3 regions of the Bradyrhizobium sp. NP1 genome follow, and region 2 is predicted to be linked to each of the others. Evidence: predicted binding sites of a transcription regulator. Region 2 holds the regulator's gene; each other region holds the start of a gene.
What was found. Region 2 encodes PhoB, which activates phosphate uptake and scavenging genes when phosphate is short. Its sites were predicted from a motif close to TGTCATNNANCTGTCAT; they were not measured.

Region 1: QOU61_RS01940 (DUF2794 domain-containing protein) is a predicted target of PhoB. The motif match lies at 5,365-5,381, and genes of this name have one in related genera.
Region 3: QOU61_RS21845 (acetoacetate decarboxylase) is a predicted target of PhoB. The motif match lies at 3,919-3,935, and genes of this name have one in related genera.

The regions. Positions count from the first base shown of each region.
Region 1 is NZ_CP127385.1:393,851-400,913, forward strand. Features, by position in the region: gene ccmB (heme exporter protein CcmB) at 1-267, opposite strand, end outside; gene ccmA (heme ABC exporter ATP-binding protein CcmA) at 264-866, opposite strand; gene acnA (aconitate hydratase AcnA) at 1,088-3,808, shown strand; gene QOU61_RS01935 (DUF1223 domain-containing protein) at 4,027-4,788, shown strand; gene QOU61_RS01940 (DUF2794 domain-containing protein) at 5,393-5,764, shown strand; gene QOU61_RS01945 (GNAT family N-acetyltransferase) at 5,761-6,294, opposite strand; gene QOU61_RS01950 (Bax inhibitor-1/YccA family protein) at 6,424-7,063, opposite strand, start outside.
Region 2 is NZ_CP127385.1:829,127-836,189, reverse strand. Features, by position in the region: gene argF (ornithine carbamoyltransferase) at 1-94, opposite strand, end outside; gene QOU61_RS03920 (aspartate aminotransferase family protein) at 91-1,299, opposite strand; gene QOU61_RS03915 (GcrA family cell cycle regulator) at 1,765-2,277, shown strand; gene phoB (phosphate regulon transcriptional regulator PhoB) at 2,447-3,151, opposite strand; gene phoU (phosphate signaling complex protein PhoU) at 3,210-3,929, opposite strand; gene pstB (phosphate ABC transporter ATP-binding protein PstB) at 3,957-4,778, opposite strand; gene pstA (phosphate ABC transporter permease PstA) at 4,775-5,626, opposite strand; gene pstC (phosphate ABC transporter permease subunit PstC) at 5,631-6,620, opposite strand; gene pstS (phosphate ABC transporter substrate-binding protein PstS) at 6,799-7,063, opposite strand, start outside.
Region 3 is NZ_CP127385.1:4,507,528-4,514,590, forward strand. Features, by position in the region: gene QOU61_RS21830 (AI-2E family transporter) at 1-186, shown strand, start outside; gene QOU61_RS21835 (acetyl-CoA C-acyltransferase) at 443-1,633, shown strand; gene QOU61_RS21840 (MFS transporter) at 1,652-2,947, shown strand; gene QOU61_RS21845 (acetoacetate decarboxylase) at 2,965-3,744, opposite strand; gene QOU61_RS21850 (patatin-like phospholipase family protein) at 3,975-5,138, shown strand; gene QOU61_RS21855 (acyl-CoA carboxylase subunit beta) at 5,153-6,712, opposite strand; gene QOU61_RS21860 (IclR family transcriptional regulator) at 6,642-7,063, opposite strand, start outside.

The DNA of each region.
Region 1 (7,063 bases), 440 kb from region 2:
CGGGGTGCGGCTCATCGCGATCAGGTCGAGCGAGCCGTCGTCATGGTCGGCGGTGAACAGCCGGTCCAGCGTGAGCAGGCTCGCCAGCAGCGCACCCAGCCAGAGGATCGCAGGCCCGAGCCGCGCCAGGAGCGCAAGATCGGGCCCGAGCGCGAACGGCATCAGCACCACGACCGCCAGGAAGAACAGGACGCCGATCAGGGCGCCGCCGCCGATGCGCAGCGCAATCCTGATGTCGCGGCGGATCAGGGCGGCGAGCGCGGTCATGCCGCACCCCCGATTCGCAATTCACGCGCCGCGATGCCGAGTGGCCCATGGGTCGCCGCGACGATCAGGCCTCCGCGGGCGAGGTGATCGCGCATCAGGCCGGTGACGAGGTCCTGGCCGACGGCATCGAGGGCGGTCGTCGGCTCGTCGAGGAGCCAGATCGGGCGCTTGACCGTGAGCAGCCGGGCGAGCGACAGCCGCCGCCGCTGGCCGGCCGACAGGAATGCGGCCGGCAGGTGCGCGGCATGGCCGAGGCCGACCGCGGCGAGGTTTTTTGTGGCGTCGGTCGCTTCGCCGCCCAGGAAATCGCGCCAGAAGACGAGGTTTTCCGCGACGCTGAGCGCCGGTTTCAGCGCGTCGCGGTGGCCGAGATAATGCGCCTGCTCGGGCAATGTCAGCTCGGCCTCTCCGCCCTCGAGGCGGATCGCCCCCGCGGCCGGCACCAAGAGGCCCGCGATCAGCCGCAGCAGCGAGGTCTTGCCCGACCCGTTGTGGCCGGTGACCGCCAGCGCCTCGCCGGCGGAAGCCTCGAAATCGAGGCTGGAAAACACCTCGCGGCCGCCCCGCACACACCGGATCCCGCGTCCTGAGAGCCGCATCCTGTCCCTTCAGAGCCCTGCAAAATGTGGGGCTAGCGCATCAGAATTTGTGGGTCGCACTGTGCGGCAGCTCGATTGTCGGTGTGGCGGCGGGTTTGGAAAGGTTCTATAAGCCCGGAACTTGATGCAGCACATGCTTTGCGGCTGCAAGCCATCAGGCCAACCCCCGCCGACGGTGTTATAATACCCTTTGCCGGGTATAGCTCAATTGGGATTTCCACATGACCTCGCTCGACAGCTTCAAATGCCAGAAGACCCTCAAGGTTGGCGGCAAAACCTACGTCTATTACAGCCTGCCCGCCGCCGAGAAGAACGGTCTGAAGGGAATTTCCAAGCTTCCTTATTCGATGAAAGTGCTCTTGGAAAACCTGCTGCGCAATGAAGACGGGCGCACGGTCAAGAAGGAAGACATCCAGGCGGTCGCGAAGTGGTTGAAGAAGCGCACGCTCGAGCACGAAATCGCGTTCCGCCCGGCGCGGGTGCTGATGCAGGACTTCACCGGGGTGCCGGCGGTGGTCGATCTCGCCGCGATGCGCAACGCCATGCAGGCGCTCGGCGGCGATGCCGAGAAGATCAATCCGCTGGTGCCGGTCGACCTCGTCATCGACCACAGCGTGATCGTGAACTTCTTCGGCGACAACAAGGCCTTCGCCAAGAACGTGGTCGAGGAATACAAGCAGAACCAGGAGCGCTACGAATTTCTGAAGTGGGGCCAGAAGGCGTTCTCGAACTTCTCCGTCGTGCCGCCCGGCACCGGCATCTGCCACCAGGTCAACCTCGAATATCTCGCGCAGACCGTCTGGTCGAAGAAGCAGAAGATGACGGTCGGCAAGAAGACCGGCACCTTCGAGGTCGCATATCCGGATTCGCTTGTCGGCACCGATTCGCACACGACGATGGTGAACGGCCTCGCCGTGCTCGGCTGGGGCGTCGGCGGCATCGAGGCCGAAGCCTGCATGCTCGGTCAGCCGCTGTCGATGCTGCTGCCTGACGTCGTCGGCTTCAAGCTGAAGGGCCAGCTCAAGGAAGGCGTCACCGCGACCGACCTCGTGCTGACCGTGACGCAGATGCTGCGCAAGCTCGGCGTGGTCGGCAAGTTCGTCGAGTTCTTCGGCCCCGGCCTCGATCATCTCTCGGTGGCGGACAAGGCCACTATCGGCAACATGGCGCCGGAATATGGCGCGACCTGCGGCTTCTTCCCCGTCGACGCCGCGACCATCGATTACCTGAAGACCTCGGGCCGCAAGTCGGATCGCGTCGCGCTGGTTGCCGCCTACGCCAAGGCGCAAGGGTTGTTCCGCACCAGCAAGTCGGCCGATCCCGTCTTCACCGAAACCCTCACGCTCGACCTCGGCGACGTCGTGCCGTCGATGGCCGGGCCGAAGCGCCCGGAGGGCCGCGTCGCGCTGCCCGCGGTGTCGGAAGGTTTCGCCGCCGCGATGGCGAGCGAGTACAAGAAGGCGACCGAGGCGTCGCAGCGCTATGCCGTTGAGGGCCGCGCTTTCGATCTCGGCCATGGCGACGTCGTGATCGCCGCGATCACCTCCTGCACCAACACCTCGAACCCGAGCGTCTTGATCGGTGCCGGCCTGCTTGCGCGCAAGGCCGCCGCGAAGGGATTGAAGGCAAAACCCTGGGTGAAAACCTCGCTCGCGCCGGGCAGCCAGGTGGTCGCCGAATATCTCGCCAATTCGGGGCTGCAGAGCGATCTCGACAAGGTCGGCTTCAACCTGATCGGCTTCGGCTGCACGACCTGCATCGGCAATTCCGGGCCGCTGCCGGAAGAGATTTCGAAATCGATCAACGACAACGGCATCGTCGCAGCGGCGGTGCTGTCGGGTAATCGCAATTTCGAGGGTCGCGTCAGCCCGGACGTGCAGGCGAACTATCTCGCCTCGCCCCCGCTGGTCGTGGCGCATGCGCTTGCGGGCTCGGTAACGAAGAATCTCGCCACCGAGCCGCTCGGCGAGGGCAAGGACGGCAAGCCGGTCTACCTCAAGGACATCTGGCCGACGGCGAAGGAGATCAATGCCTTCGTGAAGAAGTACGTCACCGCCACGATCTTCAAGAAGAAATACGCCGACGTGTTCAAGGGCGACACCAATTGGCGCAAGATCAAGACCACCGACAGCGAGACCTATCGCTGGAATATGTCGTCGACCTATGTGCAGAACCCGCCCTATTTCGAGGGCATGAAGAAAGAGCCCGAGCCGGTCAACGACATCGTCGATGCCCGTATCCTCGCGATGTTCGGTGACAAGATCACCACCGACCACATCTCGCCGGCCGGCTCGATCAAGCTGACCTCGCCCGCGGGCAAGTTCCTGAGCGAGCATCAGGTGCGTCCGGCCGACTTCAACCAGTACGGCACGCGCCGCGGCAACCATGAAGTGATGATGCGCGGCACCTTCGCCAACATCCGCATCAAGAACTTCATGCTGAAGGGCGCCGACGGCAACATCCCGGAAGGCGGCTTCACGAAGCACTGGCCCGACGGCGAGCAGATGCCGATCTACGACGCCGCAATGAAGTACCAGGCCGAGGGCGTGCCGCTGGTCGTGTTCGCCGGCGCCGAATACGGCAACGGCTCGTCGCGCGACTGGGCCGCGAAGGGCACCCGCCTGCTCGGCGTGCGCGCCGTGGTCTGCCAGAGCTTCGAGCGCATCCACCGCTCCAACCTGGTCGGCATGGGCGTGCTGCCGTTGACCTTCGAGGAGGGCACCTCCTGGCAGTCGATCGGATTGAAGGGCGACGAGACCGTGACGATCCGCGGCCTGCAGGGCGACCTGAAGCCGCGCCAAAAGCTGACGGCCGAGATCGTTTCCGCCGACGGCACGCTGCAGCGTGTGCCGCTGCTCTGCCGCATCGATACGCTCGACGAGCTCGACTACTATCGAAACGGCGGCATCCTGCATTATGTGCTGCGCAAACTCGCGGCCTAGCTCCTCAAAACGAGGCGAATGTCAGACCCGGGACACTAGCGCGAATTTGTGATCGGCGGCTCACCGCGAAGTGAGTAGCGAGCCCATCGAAGGCGGCCTATCAAGGGCCGCCTTTGCGCGTCTGGAGCAGGGTTTTCGCGTTAGAATCCCTGCTCCGTACGACTACGGATACCAATCGTAAACCCTAACGGCGATATGGCCGGCGGTGCCGTGCAGCAATGACAGGGATGATGGCTAGCAAGCGTATTTCGTTGTGGTCCGGCGCGCTCAGTGTCTGCGCGATCATCGCAATCATTCGTCCGGCCGAGGCCGATCCGCGCGCCGTCGTCGAGCTGTTCACCTCGCAAGGCTGCTCGTCCTGTCCGCCCGCCGACAAGATCATCGGAGAGCTCGCCAAGGATCCTTCCGTCATCGCGCTGAGCATGCCGATCGACTATTGGGACTATCTCGGCTGGAAGGACACGCTGGCCGACAAGCGCTTCTCGGCGCGGCAGCGGGCCTATTCGCAGATGCGCGGCGATCGTGAGGTCTACACGCCGCAGGCGGTTATCAACGGTTCGGTGCATGTGGTCGGCAGCGACCGTGCCGGCATCGAGGGCGCGATCAGCGACACCAGCAAGAGCAACGGCGTGATGTCGGTGCCGGTGACGATGTCGATCTCCGGAAAGGACATCAACGTCTCGATTGCCGCGAGCGAGGGCTTGGCGGCGAGCCATGGCGAGGTGTGGATCTGCTCGATCTCGAAGGCGGTGCCGATCGCGATCGAGCGCGGCGAAAATCGCGGCCACGAGATCACCTATCACAACGTGGTCCGCAACCTGGTCAAGATCGGCGACTGGAACGGTGGCTCCGGAAGCTGGACGGTGCCGCTGGAAAACATTTCCCGCGACGGCGTCGACGCCGCGGCCGTCTATATCCAGGACGGCAGCCGCGACCGGCCCGGGCCGATGCTCGGTGCCGCCTTCACCTCCCTGCACTGATTCGCTCCCGCATTCATCCTGGCGCGCCGCGCGGCTTGCGCGAGCTGCGTTTGTTTGCGTGATGGCTGGCGGAGCGCGATGCGCAAGCGCGCTTGCGCCAAGCTGCGCCGGCCGCGATGTAATGCTTGCTGAAAAAAGAAAAGGACCAACTCGCGTTGGCCCTCTGGAGGATGTTTTGTGCGACAGGCCCGGCTCCGACAATCCCGGGGGGCTGGGGGCTGAGGAATCCGGAACCGAAAGAACCGGGCCAACGCACACTCGCTTTATTGCAAGTTAGGACGGCGGGCGCTTGGCGGAAGTGGGGCGGCATTATGATTCCGCTAACGATCACGTGACGGTCTAAGATGAAGTAGTTTCACGCAAAATCGCGCTCCCGCATCGGGATTTGTTTTCACATGGTCCGCGATTCGAGCCCGAGGGCGTGGCTGCGGAGCCCTGTTGTCCATCCCCGAATCACGTGCGTGCAGGCCTCGCCGAATCATGCCCTCGCCCCTCGTTCGGATCGGACAATTCGCCGCGTCCGCCTGGGCCCATTCGATTGGCGCCCCCTTGCAGCCACCCGCGGTTGGCGCGATCATGTCAGCGACATGACAGGAGGCGCTCCATGAATCTGACCTCGGAGGATGCCGACCCCAGCGAGAGTCGCGCAGCGGCACGTGTTGCCGCTGCGGGGAGCGTGCCAAACCGCGTGACGTTCAACCGGCTCGAGCTCAATCGGATCCTCAATCTCTACGGCCGCATGGTCGCCGACGGCGAATGGCGCGATTACGCCATCGACTTCCTGAAGGACCGCGCCGTGTTCTCCATCTTCCGCCGCGCTTCCGAAGTCCCGATCTACCGGATCGAGAAGGATCCGCGGCTCGCGCGCAAGCAGGGCATGTATAGCGTGATCTCGGCGACCGGGCTGATCCTGCGCCGCGGCCACGAGCTGGACCGCGTGCTGCTCGCGATCGACCGCAAGCTGGCGCTGGTCTAGGAGTCGGAAGGAATCGTCGTGGCGCCTTCGCCGAGCGCGAGCTGCATCATCACGGTGTCGAGCCAGCGGCCGAACTTGAGACCGACGCTCGGATGCGTGCCGATCATCTGAAACCCGCATCGCGCATGCACGCCGATCGATCCGGCATTGGCGGAATCGCCGATGACGGCGATCATCTGGCGAAAGCCGAGGGCCTCGCATTCGGCGATCAGGCGCTTCAATAGCTGCTGCCCGACGCCGCGGCGGTGGACGGCGGGATCGAGATAGATCGAGTTCTCGACCGTGAAGCGGTAGGCCGGCCGCGGCCGGTAGGCGCCAGCATAGGCGTAGCCGGCAATGCTGCCCTCGAGCAGGGCGACGAGATAGGGGTAGCCGCCGTCCGCCAGCGCCCGGAAGCGGCGTGTCATTTCCGCAAGGTCCGGCGGCACCAGCTCGAAGGTCGCGGTGCCCTTGCGTACGGCGTGGTCGTAGATCGCAGTGATGGCGGGGAGATCCGCCTCGGTGGCGGGCCTGATTTCGGGTGCGGACATGGCTTTGAGGATAGCAGCGGCGCGGCGCCGATCAACGCTTCTCCACAAGCCTGCGGACGTGCCGCCCAAGCAAAAGCCCCGGCCGCAAGGCCGGGGCTCCATTGGTCCGCCTACTACGGGAGGCTCCGGTCAGTCTCGCTGACCGAGGAGCTGCAGGAGCAGCGTGAACAGGTTGATGAAGTTCAGGTAGAGCGACAGCGCGCCGGTGATCGCCGCACGTTCCGCTACCTCGCCGCCGGCCGAGGCGTAGCCGTAGATGTAGTCGTTCTTCAGCCGCTGGGTGTCCCAGGCGGTGAGGCCGGCGAAGATGAAGACGCCGATGATCGAGACGAAGAACTGCAGCGCGGAGCTTGCCAGGAACAGGTTCACCAGGCTCGCGATGATCAGGCCGAACAGGCCCATCAGCAGGAACGAGCCGAGCCCGGTCATGTCACGCCGCGTGGTGTAGCCGTAGAGGCTGAGCGCGCCGAACGAGGCCGCCGTGATGAAGAACACCCGCACGATCGAGGTGTGGGTGTACACCAGGAAGATCGAGGACAGCGAAACGCCCATCAGCGCCGAGAACACCCAGAACAGCATCTGGGCGGTCGACGGAGCGAGGCGGTTGATGCCGGCCGAGATCACGAACACCATGGCGAGCGGCGCCAGGATGAACAGCCATTTCAGCGGGCTCACGAACATCGCGTAGCCGAACGGGGTCAGGAACGCGTTGCCGATCTTGGCGGCAGCACCCGACGGGTCGTTGGTCACCGCCGCCATGTAGATGCCG
Region 2 (7,063 bases):
GCTTTGCCTTCATGGCGCTGGAGGCGGCGAGCACCCGCCTGAGCTCGGAGAGCGGCAGCTCGCTGATGTCGAGGAAATGACGCGGCGTCTTCATTGCGCTGCCGCCTTATTCGCGCCGCCTGCAAGCGCCGCGCAGGCGCGCTCCAGGCATTGCACGGACTGCTCGATCTCCGCTTCGCTCACGATCAGCGGCGCGAGGAAGCGGACGACGTTGTCGCCGGCGCCGACAGTCAGGAGCTTCTGCTCGCGCAAGCGCGTGACGAGATCGCCCGAGGGCACCACCGCCTTGACGCCGATCAAGAGGCCCTCGCCGCGCACTTCCGAGAGCACGGTCGGATAACGGTCGACGACGGAAGCGAGCTTCTGCTTCAGCAGCAGCGACATCTTCTGCACATGCGCGAAGAAGCCGGGCTTGAGCATGACGTCGAGCACGGCATTGGCGGCTGCGATCGCCAGCGGATTGCCGCCGAAGGTCGAGCCGTGCGAGCCCGGCGCCATGCCGGAGGCGGCCTCCGCGCTCGCCAGCACCGCGCCAATCGGAAAACCGCCGCCGAGCGCCTTGGCGAGCGACATCACGTCAGGGGTAACGCCGAGCCGCTTGTAGGCGAACAGCTCGCCGGTGCGGCCCATGCCGGTCTGCACCTCGTCGAAGGCGAGCAGAAGGCCGCGCTCGTCGCAGAGCTGGCGCAGCGCCTTGAAGAAGGCCATCGGCGCCGAGCGCACGCCGCCTTCGCCTTGCACGGGCTCGATCAGGATGCCGGCGGTGTGGGGACCGATCGCCTTCTTCACCGCCTCGATGTCGCCATGCGGCACCTGGTCGAAGCCGTCAACCGGCGGCCCAAAACCTTCGAGATATTTGGCGGAGCCGGTGGCGGCGAGCGTCGCGAGCGTGCGGCCGTGGAAGGCGCCCTCGAAGGTGATGATGCGGTAGCGCTCGGGATGGCCCTTGGAGAAGTGATAGTGGCGCACCAGCTTGATCACGCCCTCCATCGCTTCCGCGCCGGAATTGCAGAAGAACACGAGGTCGGCGAAGCTCTCATCGCACAGCCGCGCGGCGAGCTTCTCGCCATCGGGGCTCTTGAACAGGTTCGACATGTGCCAGAGTTTCGTCGCCTGCTCCTGCAGCGCCTTGACCAGATGCGGATGCGCGTGGCCGAGCGCGTTGACCGCGACGCCCGAGGTGAAATCGAGATAGCGCTCGCCGTTGGTCGCGACCAGCCAGCAGCCTTCGCCGCGTTCGAAGCCGAGGTCGACCCTGGCGAAAACCGGAAGCAGATGCGACGTGGCGCTGTTGGTCATGGCGGTCACTTGAGCGTTCGAGAACAATGATGATGCGCGCATTGGCGCGGCCGCATCAACAGCAGAAAACAAAACGTGCCGCCTTTTCAGGGCGGCACGTAGAAGCATTCTAGGCGCGCAGAGATGGGTGTCAATGCCGTCAGGCGCAGGCTGCGCGGGGCCTGTGCCGCCCGTAACATTGCGGTGTGGTGGAAAAGACAAAATCAAATGCATAAGTAACGGAACATGTGGACGTCGTGGCCGGGGACTCTTGCGCCCGAGTCACGCCATATTGTAGCGTTTGGGCCGTCGGATACGACATCTCGTGCGGCGGTTCTGACCCTCAAGAGTGTTAACGGTTCGCGTAAACGTCCGGGCGCGCCTGATCGGCCCGGCGAGGGTTAAGGGATTCTGCGCGCAGGGATTTTTTTTGGCATCGCAGCACCGCCTGGCAAGCGGCCGGCGCTACGCGAAGGGAAGAGCGTGATGACGGTATTGACCTGGTCCGACGAGCGCGTCGAGCAGTTGAAGAAACTCTGGGAGGCCGGCCTGTCGGCGAGCCAGATCGCCGCCGAGCTCGGAAACGTGACGCGCAACGCGGTGATCGGCAAGGTGCATCGGCTCGGCCTTTCGGGCCGCGCCAAGAGTCCATCGTCGGCGGCGCCACGCCAGCGCAAGGCGCGCCCCGCCCAGCACATGATGCGGGTATCGCGCCCGGTCTCGCGCGGCAACACGGCGCTCGCGCACGCCTTCGAGGTCGAGCTCGAGCCCGATCCGATCGCCTATGACAACGTGGTGCCGATGAGCCAGCGGCTGTCGCTGCTCGAATTGAACGAGGCCACCTGCCATTGGCCGGTCGGCGATCCCGCCAGCCCCGACTTCTTCTTCTGCGGCGGCAAGGCGCTTGCCGGACTGCCCTATTGCGCACATCACTCGCGGGTCGCCTATCAGCCCGCCGCCGATCGAAGGCGGCCGTCGACCAAGCCGAATTCGAGGTAGGCTCGCTCGCCGGCGGATGTCGTCCCCGCGAAGGCGGGGACTCCGAACCACTGAACCACGTGGTCATTTCGAGCTGTCGATGCAGCTCGTCCAAGCAATCAAGACCTGCGGTTATGGGTCGCGGCCCGCGCGGAGCCTATCAACGCGCGCGTTCGCGGGACGACGGCGATCACTCCGCGGCTTTGGCGAAGCGGTCGTCGAGCGCGTAGCCGGCGCCGCGGACGGTGCGGATCGGATCCTGCTCGCGGCCCGGATTGAGCAGCTTGCGCAGGCGGCCGATATGCACGTCGACGGTGCGCTCGTCGATATAGATGTCGCGGCCCCAGACGCTGTCGAGCAGCTGCTCGCGGGAAAACACCCGGCCCGGGTGCTCGAGGAAGAATTCGAGCAGGCGATACTCGGTCGGGCCGAGATCGATCGGACGGCCGGATCGCGCCACGCGGCGCTTCTCGCGATCGAGCTCGATGTCACCATAGGCGAGCACGGTTGCGAGCCGTTCGGGGCTCGCACGACGCAGCAGGCCTTTCACGCGCGCCAGGAGTTCCGGCACCGAGAACGGCTTGACGATGTAGTCGTCGGCGCCGGTCGCAAGCCCGCGGACGCGCTCGCTCTCCTCGCCGCGCGCGGTCAACATGATGATCGGAAGCTGCTTGGTCTCGGGCCGCGCCCGCAGGCGCCGGCACAGCTCGATGCCGGACAGGCCCGGCAGCATCCAGTCCAGCACGATCAGGTCGGGAACGCGTTCCTTCATTCGCGTGTCGGCATCGTCACCGCGCGCCACCGTCTCGACCTCGTAGCCGTCTGCCTCGAGGTTGTAGCGCAACAGCGTGGTCAGCGCCTCCTCATCCTCCACCACCAGTATGCGCGCGCTCATGGCTAGGTCTTCTCCATTGGCTTGAGCCGTGGCCTGATCCGCTGCTTCGCCCCGCGGCTTAATTGTTGCCCGGAATCGTGGCAGCGAAGGTCGTCATGTCACCCTTCGGACGCTTGTCGAGAATCTGCTGGCCTTCGATCATGTAGAACACGGTTTCCGCGATATTGGTCGCATGGTCGCCGATCCGCTCGATGTTCTTGGCGCAGAACATCAGGTGAATGCAGAACGAGATGTTGCGCGGATCTTCCATCATGTAGGTGAGCAGTTCGCGGAACAGCGAGGTGCAGATGGCGTCGACCTCCTCGTCGCCCTTCCATACGCTCATCGCCGCCGGCAAATCGTGCGCCGCATAGGCGTCGAGCACGCTCTTGACCTGCTGCTGAACGAGGTCGGTCATGTGCTCCAATCCGCGGATCAGCTTCAAGGGATGGAAATCGCTTTCCAGCGCGGCGACGCGCTTGCCCATGTTCTTGGCGAGGTCGCCGATCCGCTCGAGGTCGATCGCCACCCGCATGGCGCCGACGATCTCGCGCAGGTCGACCGCCATCGGCTGGCGCCGCGCGATGGTCAGCACCGCGCGCTCCTCGATCAGGCGCTGCATGTTGTCGATCTCGAGGTCGGCCGCGACCACGCGCTGGCCGAGCGCGATGTCGTGGCGCACCAACGCGTCGACGGATTCGACGATCATGCGTTCGGCGAGGCCGCCCATCTCCGCTACCAGGCGGGTGAGTTCCTGCAGGTCGCTGTCGAAAGCCTTGGCGGTGTGTTCAGAAGCCATGTGTCAAAATCCTCCGCGGTCAGCGTGTCAGCCGAAGCGGCCGGTGATGTAGTCCTGGGTACGCCGATCGCTCGGCGAGGTGAAGATCTTGCTGGTCTCGTCGAACTCGATCAGCTCGCCGAGATACATGAAGGCGGTCTTGTCGGAGACGCGCGCCGCCTGCTGCATGTTGTGAGTGACGATCGCGATCGTGTACTGCTCGGACAGTTCCTGGATCAGCTCCTCGACCTTGGCGGTGGAGATCGGATCGAGCGCCGAGCACGGCTCGTCGAACAGGATCACCTCCGGCCGCACCGCCACCGTGCGGGCGATGCAAAGCCGCTGCTGCTGGCCGCCGGACAGGCTCAATCCGCTGGCGTTCAGCTTGTCCTTGACCTCGTTCCAGAGCGCGCCGCCGCGCAGCGCCTTCTCGACCCGGTCGTCCATCTCGGACTTGGAAATCCGCTCGTAGAGGCGGATGCCGAAGGCGATGTTCTCGTAGATGGTCATCGGGAACGGCGTCGGCTTCTGGAACACCATGCCGACCCGCGCGCGCAACAGGTTGAGGTCGAGCCGGGGGTCCAGGATATTGGTCTGGTCGAGCATCAACTGCCCACTGGCGCGCTGGCCCGGGTAGAGGTCGTACATCCGGTTGAAGATGCGCAACAGCGTCGACTTGCCGCAACCGGAGGGACCGATGAATGCCGTCACCCTGTTGGTGCCGAGCGTCAGGTTGATGTTCTTCAGCGCGTGGTTCTCGCCATAGTAGAAATTGAGGTTGCGAGCGGTCACCTTGGCGGGCGCCTCCGGCAGCGGCACCGAATGGCCGTGCGAGCTTGCGGTACTCATGGATACAGAAAGATCGTTCATTTTGCGCTCCTCTCGGCGCCCAGGATGCGCGCGCCGATATTCAGCGCGAGCACGGTCAGTGTGATCAGCAGGGCCCCGCTCCATGCGAGTTGCTTCCAGTAGGCATACGGGCTCTGCACGAAGTTGTTGATGGTCACCGGCAGGTTGGCCATCGTCTTGGTCAGGCTCAGGCTGAAGAACTGGTTGGACAGCGCGGTGAACAGCAGCGGCGCGGTTTCGCCGGCGACGCGTGCGGTCGCGAGCAGCACGCCGGTGATCAGGCCGCTTCGCGCCGCGCGGTAGGCGATCCTCTTGATCACCAGCGAGCGCGGCAGCCCGAGCGCGCTCGCGGCTTCCCGCAGCGGGTTCGGCACCAGCAGGAGCATGTCCTCGGTGGTGCGCAGCACGACCGGGATCACGATCACCGCAAGCGCGAGCGAGCCCGCGATCGCCGAGAAGCCTTTCATCGGCACCACCACCGCGCCGTAGATGAAGAGACCGATGATGATCGACGGCGCGCTGAGCAGGATGTCGTTGATGAAGCGGATCACCGAGGTGAGGCGGTCGTTGCGGCCATATTCGGCGAGGTAGGTGCCGGCGAACAGGCCGAGCGGCGCGCCGATCCCGACCCCGATCCCGGTCATGATGATCGAGCCGGTGATGGCGTTGAGCAGGCCGCCTTCGGTCGAGCCGGGCGGCGGCGTGTTCTCGGTGAAGACCTGCAGGTTGAGGCCGGCGATGCCGTTATAGAACAGCGTGAACAGGATCAGCGCGAGCCAGGTGACGCCGAACAGCGCCGCGCAGACGCACAGCCCGCGGACGATGATGTCCCGGCGGCGGCGGCGCGCATAGATCGAGTTGAGGGCCATGGCGCTAGTTCCCCGCCTTCTTTTCCAGGCGCAGCAGCATCAGCCGCGCGGCGGCAAGCACGATGAAGGTCAGCACGAACAGCAGCAGGCCGAGAAGGATCAGGCCCGATTGATGCAGGCCGTCGCTTTCGGCGAACTCGCTGGCGATCGCCGCCGAGATCGTGGTGCCCGGCGAGAAGATCGATCCGGTGATGCGGAACGAATTGCCGATGATGAAGGTCACCGCCATGGTCTCGCCGAGCGCGCGACCGAGCGCCAGCATGATGCCGCCGATGACGCCGACGCGGGTATAGGGAATGACCACGCTGCGCACGACCTCCCAGGTGGTGCAGCCGACGCCGTAGGCGGCCTCCTTCAGCACCGGCGGCACGGTGCGGAACACGTCGACCGAGATCGCGGTGATGAACGGCAGCACCATGATCGCGAGAATCAGCGCCGCGTTGAACAGGCTGAGATAGGACGGCGGGCCGGCGAAAATCGCTCCTAGCACCGGCACGCCGTCGAACAGGTGGATCATCGCCGGCTGGAAGGTGTAGGCCAGGAACGGCCCGAGCACGAAGAAGCCCCACATGCCGTAGATGATCGAGGGGATGCCGGCGAGCAGCTCGATCGCAATGCCGATCGGGCGGCGCAGCCATTGCGGGCAGAGCTCGGTGAGGAAGATCGCGATGCCGAGGCCGACGGGAATGGCGATCAGCATCGCGATGAAGGAAGTCACCAGCGTGCCGTAGATCGGCCCGAGCGCGCCCAGCACCGGCGGGTCGGCCGAGGGCGCCCAGCGCTGCGTGGTCAGGAAGCTCACGCCATATTCCCGCATCGCGGGCCAGGCACCGACGATCAGCGACAGGATGATGCCGCCAAGGATGAGCAGCACCGAAATCGCCGAAGCGCGGGTGATCCAATAGAAGGTGATGTCGCCGAGCTTGAAGGCACTGAGTGCCTTGGCGCGATCGTAAGGCCCGGCGGCTTGCAACGCGTCGCTTTCAACGGCCATCTCTGCCACGCCAATCCCCTGGTCTCTAGCAGCTTACGCGATCCGGGCCGCGTTTGGCTGGGTCCGGTTTCTCTTTCGTTTGCGCCTTCTCTTGAAGAAGGCGACGCGGGTGGTTCGAGCCGCCCGCGCCCCTGTACCTGAAGACCGGGCCTCCCCTGGCCAGGGGAGGAGCAGGCCTTTAGCTCTTGATATCCGACGACCAGGTCTTCTCGATCAGATCGACGACGTTGGCCGGCATCGGAATGTAGTCGAGCTCCTCGGCCATCTTGCCGCCGTTCTTGAACGCCCAGCGGAAGAACTTGATGGCTTCCTGCGAGGCCGCCTTGTCGGTCGCATCCTTGTGCATCAGGATGAAGGTCGAGGCGGTGATCGGCCAGGACTTGTCGCCGGGCTGATCGGTCAGGATGACGTAGTAGCCGGGCGCATGCGTCCAGTCGGCGTTC
Region 3 (7,063 bases), 3.7 Mb from region 2:
TTCGCATTCGGCTACCTGTTCGGATTCGTCGGCCTTTTAATTGCCGTGCCGCTTGCGTCCGCCATCGGCGTGCTGACGCGCTTCGCGTTGCAACGATATTACGAAAGCTTCCTTTATACGGCCATCCCGAGGGCAACTGCGGCAGATGCGGTTAGATTGACGCCTTCCGACAAGAAGATGGGTTGATTCCATCAATTTGCGGCTTGGAGAGTCAGCAACGGGTCTTTTCGACCTGGTCTGTGGATCTTGCCCGCAATTGTTGCCCGCGACCGCCCCGGCCGCCGTTTCGGCAGCGCGTCGTGGTCGGCCAACCTTTGCTCACCCGAGCACGAAATTTTCTCATGAGGCGACCCACGCTTTTTCATGGGATCGCGCGTTGCATTTCTTGCGGCGCATCATATGATATTCGTCATACAACTATTTCGCTCCGGGAGTTCCAACCATGGCCACCGATCCCGTCGTCATCGTTTCCGCTGCCCGCACCCCGCTCGGCCGCTTCATGGGCGAGCTCACGCCCTTGAGCGCCCACAAGCTCGGTTCCCATGTGATCGGCGCCGCGCTGGAGCGCGCCAGGCTCGCGCCCGAGAAGGTGGACGAGGTGTTCATGGGCAATGTGCTGCCGGCCGGACAGGGCCAGGCGCCGGCGCGCCAGGCCGCGCGAGGCGCCGGTCTGCCCGACGCCACCGGCGCCACCACGGTCAACAAGGTCTGCGGCTCCGGCATGAAGGCGACCATGCTCGGCCATGACATTATTCTGGCGGGCTCCGCCGGCATCGTGGTGTCCGGCGGCATGGAGAGCATGAGCAATGCGCCGTATCTTCTGGCCAAGGCGCGCGCCGGCTATCGCGCCGGCCACGACCGGATCATCGATCACATGATGATGGACGGGCTGGAGGACGCCTATGAGAGCGGCCGCTCGATGGGCGATTTCGGCGAGGCGACGGCGGAGGCCTATCAATTCACCCGCAAGGACCAGGACGCTTACGCGATGGAGACGCTGACCCGTGCCCGCAAGGCGGTCGAGGGCGGCGCCTTCAAGGCCGAGATCGCGCCGATCACGCTCACGGAAAAAGCCGGCCAGCGCATCATCGCCAATGACGAGCACCCGCTGAAGGTCGATCCCGTCAAGATACCGGGCCTGAAACCCGCCTTCCGACCCAACGGCACGATCACGCCGGCCGCCTCCTCGGCCAATGCCGACGGTGCGGCCGCGCTGGTGCTGGCGCAGCGCTCGCGCGCCGATCGCGAGGGCCTGCCGGTGCTCGCCACGATCAAGGGTCACGCCACCCATAGCCAGGAACCGCAATGGTTCACCACCGCGCCGATTCCGGCGATCCGCAAGCTGCTCGACAAGGTCGGCTGGAGCGTCGGCGACGTCGATCTGTTCGAGATCAACGAGGCGTTTGCGGTGGTCGCGATGGCAGCCCAGCGCGACCTCGGCATCCCGCGGGAACGGCTCAACATCAACGGCGGCGCCTGCGCGCTCGGTCATCCCATCGGCGCGACCGGCGCGCGGCTGATCGTGACGCTGTTGCATGCGCTTGAGGCGAACAACCTGAGGCGCGGTGTCGCCGCGCTCTGCATCGGCGGCGGCGAAGCGACCGCGATCGCCGTCGAACGCAACGTGCACTGACAGCAATTTGGGGGTTTCGTGATTTCGAACTGGCTTGCGGGCAGCCTTGCCCGCCGCAACATCCACTACGGCTGGGTGATGGTCGGCGTAACCTTCCTCGCCGCCCTGATCTCGGCCGGCACGGTCGGCGCGCCCGGCGTGTTCATCGTGCCCCTGCAGCACGAGTTCGGCTGGACCACCGCCGAGATTTCCTCGGCGCTGTCGGTGCGCTTCATCCTGTTCGGGTTGATGGCACCGTTCGCCGCGGCGCTTTTGAACCGCTACGGCCTGCGCAACGTGACGCTGGCCGCCCAACTGATCGTCGTCTCGGCGCTGCTCGCCTCGTTGGCCATGACCAAGGTCTGGCAATTGATGCTGCTGTGGGGCGTGCTGATCGGCATCGGCACCGGCATGACCGCGCTGGTGTTGGGCGCGACCATCGCCACGCGTTGGTTCGTGGCGCGGCGAGGATTGGCGGTCGGCATCCTCACCGCGAGCGTCGCAACCGGGCAACTCCTGTTCCTGCCGCTGCTCGCAAGCCTGACCGAGCGGCTCGGCTGGCGGATCGCGCTGGCGCTGGTCTGCGCCGCGCTTGGGGTGGCCGCGCTTGCGGTGCTGCTGCTGATGCGCGACCGGCCGAGCGATGTCGGCCTGCGCCCGTTCGGCGACGACGGCAAGGCTCCCCTGCCCGCGCCGCCGCCGGCCAATGCGCCGATCGTGGCGGCCGCACTCGGCACGCTGCGGGACGCTTCCAAGTCACCGTCGTTCTGGATCCTGTTTGCGACCTTCTTCATCTGCGGCGCCTCGACCAACGGCCTCGTCCAGGTGCATTTGATTCCGATGTGCCTCGATTTCGGCATTCCGCAGGTCCAGGCAGCGAGCCTGCTCGCCGCCATGGGGATCTTCGACTTCTTCGGCACCATCGTCTCGGGCTGGCTGTCGGATCGCTACGACAACCGCTGGCTCCTGTTCTGGTATTACGGCCTGCGCGGGCTGTCGCTGCTGTTCCTCCCCTTCACCGACTTCTCGTTCTACGGTTTGTCGCTGTTTGCGATGTTCTATGGGCTCGACTGGATCGCCACGGTGCCGCCGACGGTGCGGCTGACCGCGCAGCGGTTCGGCGCCGAGCGCGCCAACCTCGTGTTCGGCTGGATTTTCGCCGGCCACCAGCTCGGCGCCGGCACGGCCGCCTTCGGGGCCGGCCTGTCGCGGACGGTGCTCGCGTCCTATCTGCCGGCCTTCTTCATCGCCGGCGCGCTCTGCCTCGTCGCGGCCCTGATCGCGCTCGCGATCTCGCGCCAGCCGAAACCGGCGCTGGCAACCTCGGCGCCCTAGTCCGCGCTTGGAAGCGACTATTCCGCCGCAAGCCCCGTGGCGATCGGCTCGGCGTGCCTGACGTAGTCGTGAACCACGCGGCCGAAGGGCAGCGTCAGGTCGGCGAGGAAGTGATGCGCGCCGACCACGCGCCGCACCGGAAAGTCGGCCACCGGTGCGTTGACATGCGGCACCAGATGCAGCCGTCCCGGCCCGATCCACGAGCCCTTGACGTTGATATCGGTCAGGTTGATGGCGACGAGCTGGCAGACTTCGAGCTGGCCGTCGACGCCGGGGATCATCTTCAGGTTGACCTGCGTCTTCGACAGCGTGGCGCGTGTGAGGTCGCCATTGCCTGCCATGCTCTCGTGCTTGTAGCCCATAGTGCCCATCGCCACGAGCTGGCCGGCATATTCCAGCGTGCCGGTGAGCGTGTCCTTGACGATTTCAAGCTTGGGATGGGCGTATTTCTTCGGAAAGCCCCAGATCTCGCGGCCCGCGGCGATCGGCGGATCGTCGTCGAGATACATCTGCGAGACGAAGTTGACGTCCTCGCCGTTGAGCCGCGCCGGAATGACGAGGCCTGATTCCGTGTAGCTGCCGAAGCCGGAACTGTCGGGCATCTTGATCCATTCATAGTGCACGATCGGCTCATTGATCGGCTCGAGCGGCTCCGGCAGGCCGGCGCGGATCAGGGCCGCATCGGTCTCGTAGGTAATGACCAGGAATTCACGGTCGACGAAGCGGTAAGGGCCCGCCGGGTAGCTCGGGCCCGCGGCCGGCATCGACGGAAGCTTGAGAAGGTCTTCCCTGCGCATCGCCATTTCCCCTGCCAAAGGTTGCTGACAAAAAGCTAGCCAGCACACTTGACAGGGATGTGAGGGAAATCCGTCAGGCGCGTGACCTCCATGATCTGACCTGCATTTTGTCATGGACGGCAATGCCCGCCGCGCAGGCAAGCGCGTCACATCGGGCCATTGCGCGCGACCCGCCGTCATCACGGCGTCACGGCGAGGCGAAATGGTCGGCGCGCTGGGAGCAGACCACCATGGATGCGAGAACACCGAGCCTGGAACGGACGACGGCGCGCGGCTGGCGGCCGGAGGGCTGCGACCGTGTCGCGCTGGTGCTGCAGGGCGGCGGCGCGCTCGGCGCCTATCAGGCCGGCGTCTACCAGGCGCTGCATGAGGCCGGCGTCGAGCCGGACTGGGTCTGCGGCGTCTCGATCGGCGCGATCAACTCGGCGATCATCGCCGGTAACCCGCCGGAGCGGCGGCTGGAGCGGCTGCACACCTTCTGGGACCGCATCACCAGCCGCAAGATCTGGCACTACACGCCGGATGGCGACATCTATCGCAAGGCACGCAACCTCGCGAGCGCGCTGATGACGACGACGCTCGGTCAGCCCGGCTTCTTCGTGCCGCATTCGACCAATCCCTGGCTCAGCGCGGCCGGCGCAAGGACCGCGACCAGCTATTACGACACCGAGCCGCTGCGCCGCAGCCTGCTCGAGCTCGTCGACTTCGACCGCATCAATTCCAAGGCGATCCGGTTTGCGGTCGGCGCCGTCAACGTACTCTCCGGCAACTTCATCTATTTCGACAACGCGCACGACGAAATCATTCCAGAGCACGTGATGGCAAGCGGCGCGCTACCGCCGGCGCTGCCGATGGTGAAGGTCGGCACCGATCATTTCTGGGACGGCGGCATCGTCTCCAACACGCCGTTGCAGCATCTGCTCGACCAGGAAGACAATCTCAACTCGCTGGTGTTCCAGGTCGACCTGTTCAGCGCCCGCGGGGTGCTGCCGCGCGACATCCAGGACGTGATGGCCCGTCACAAGGACATCATGTATTCCTCGCGCACGCGCCACAACACCGACGTCTATCGCAGGACGCACAACCTGAAGGCCCGCCTTTACAAGGCGCTGTCGCGGGTTCCCGAGCACGAGCTTTCAGAGGACGAGCGCGCGCTGAAGGCGTCGCTGAGGAGCCTACCGGGGATCGCGATCATGCAACTGATCTACCAGCAGAAGGCCTATGAGGGCGACGCCAAGGATCACGAATTCTCAGGCACCTCGATGCGCGAGCACTGGTCCAGCGGCCACGAGGACACCCGGCGCACGCTGAAGCGGCGCGACTGGATCAGGATGCCCGAGGACGGCATGGGCATCGTCGTCCACGACGTGCACCGCGAGAACGAGCAGGCCTGATACCGCCGACGCGATCAGGGCCTGATCGCCATATTCGTCGCAAGCCCCGGGGTGCGCAGCGGCTCGGCAAGGCGTGCGAACTCGCAGAGCAGCGAGCGCGTCTTGCGGGGATCGATGATCTCCTCGACCCAGAACTTCTCCGCCGAGCGGAACGGCGAGCGCAGCTTGTTGAGCCGCTCCTCGATCTCCTTCAGTTTCGCGGCCGGATCTTCCGCCGCGTCGATGTCGGCGCGATAGGCGGCCTCGATCCCGCCCTCGAGCGGCAGCGAGCCCCAATAGGCCGACGGCCAGGCATAGCGGATCGAGAAACGGTCGGCCGGCTGATGCACGACGCCGGCGACGCCAAACGAATTGCGGATGATGACGGTGCACCAGGGCACCGTGGTCTGGTTCACCGCGGCCATCGCGCGCACGCCGTGGCGGATGGTCGCCGCCTTCTCCGCCTCGAGCCCGATCATGAAGCCGGGGCAGTCCATCAGATAGACGATCGGCAGATGAAAGGTCTCGGCGAAATCGACCCAGCGCACCACCTTCTGGCAGGCGTCCGCCGTCCACGAGCCGCCATAGTGGAAGGGATCGCTCGCGAGCACGAGGACCGCGCGGCCCTCGAGGCGCGCCATCCCGACGATGATGGGGCGGCCGAAATTGGCGTTCATCTCGAAGAATGAGCCCTTGTCGACGACGGCCTCGATGATCGGGCGCATCTTGTAGACCTGGCGGCGGCTGCGCGGCACCGCCTTGATCAGCGACTCCTCGCAGCGTTCGGGATCGTCCGCGCAGGGCAGCGTCGGCGGCAGCTCATAGACCGAGGACGGCAGATAGGAGAGGAAACGCCGCGCCCGCGCGAACGCCTCCTGCTCGGTATCGACCGCATCGTCGACGCCGCCGGCGCGGGTCTGGATGTCGGCGCCGCCGAGCTCCTGCTTGGAGAGATCCTGCCCGAGCCGCTTCACGACCGGCGGGCCGGCGACGAACATCGCGGAGTCCCGCGTCATCACCGAATAGTGGCTGGCCGCGAGTCGCGCCGCGCCAAGCCCTGCGACCGAGCCGAGGCCAAGGCCGACCACAGGCACGCGCGCGAGGTTCTCCGTCGTGTAGCGGTACCAGCGATTGCCGCCGATGCCGCCCGGCAGGTTTGCGGCGCCCTTGGTCTCGATCGTCTTCACCGAGCCGCCACCGCCGGAGCCCTCGATGATGCGGATGATCGGCAGGCGGAAATCATGCGCCATCTCCTCCGCCATCAACGGCTTGGCCGAGATCGAAGCATCCGCCGAGCCGCCGCGCACCGTGAAGTCGTCACCGACCACGACGACCGTGCGGCCGTCGACCCTGGCGCGGCCGAACACGCAATTGGCCGGCGTCACATGCTGCAGTTCGCCGTGCTCGTCATATTCACCGATGCCGGAGACGGCGCCGATCTCGTGAAAGCTGCTGGCGTCGATCAGCCTGTCGATACGTTCGCGGACGGTGAGCCGGCCCTGGTCGCGCTGCCGCTTGACCTTCTCAACGCCGCCCATCTCGCGCGCGAAGGCTTCGCGCCGGGCGAGTTCGTCGAGTTCGGGCTTCCAGTTCATTCGTCTCCTCCGTCTTGACGGTCTTGTTGTCGGTCGCGGCCGCCGTCGCAAGCGACTTCCGCTCCAGGCGGCTGTTGAAGAAATCGCCCTCGGCACCGGCGAGCAGGCCACCGACCGCCTTGCCCAGCTCCAGCATCAACGGCGCGACCTCCTTGTGCAACCGCTGCTCGTCAAACATCGCCGAAAGCAGTCCGATCGTGATCACGACGTAGGTCTGATATTGCGGCGACCACAGGGGAACGGCGAGACCGTTGATGTGCGGGCTCCACAACCCGCAGGCCACGACATAGCCGCGCTCGTGCAGGAATGCGCGCGTCGCTTCGATCCGCGGCCTGAGCATTCGTCCGCCTT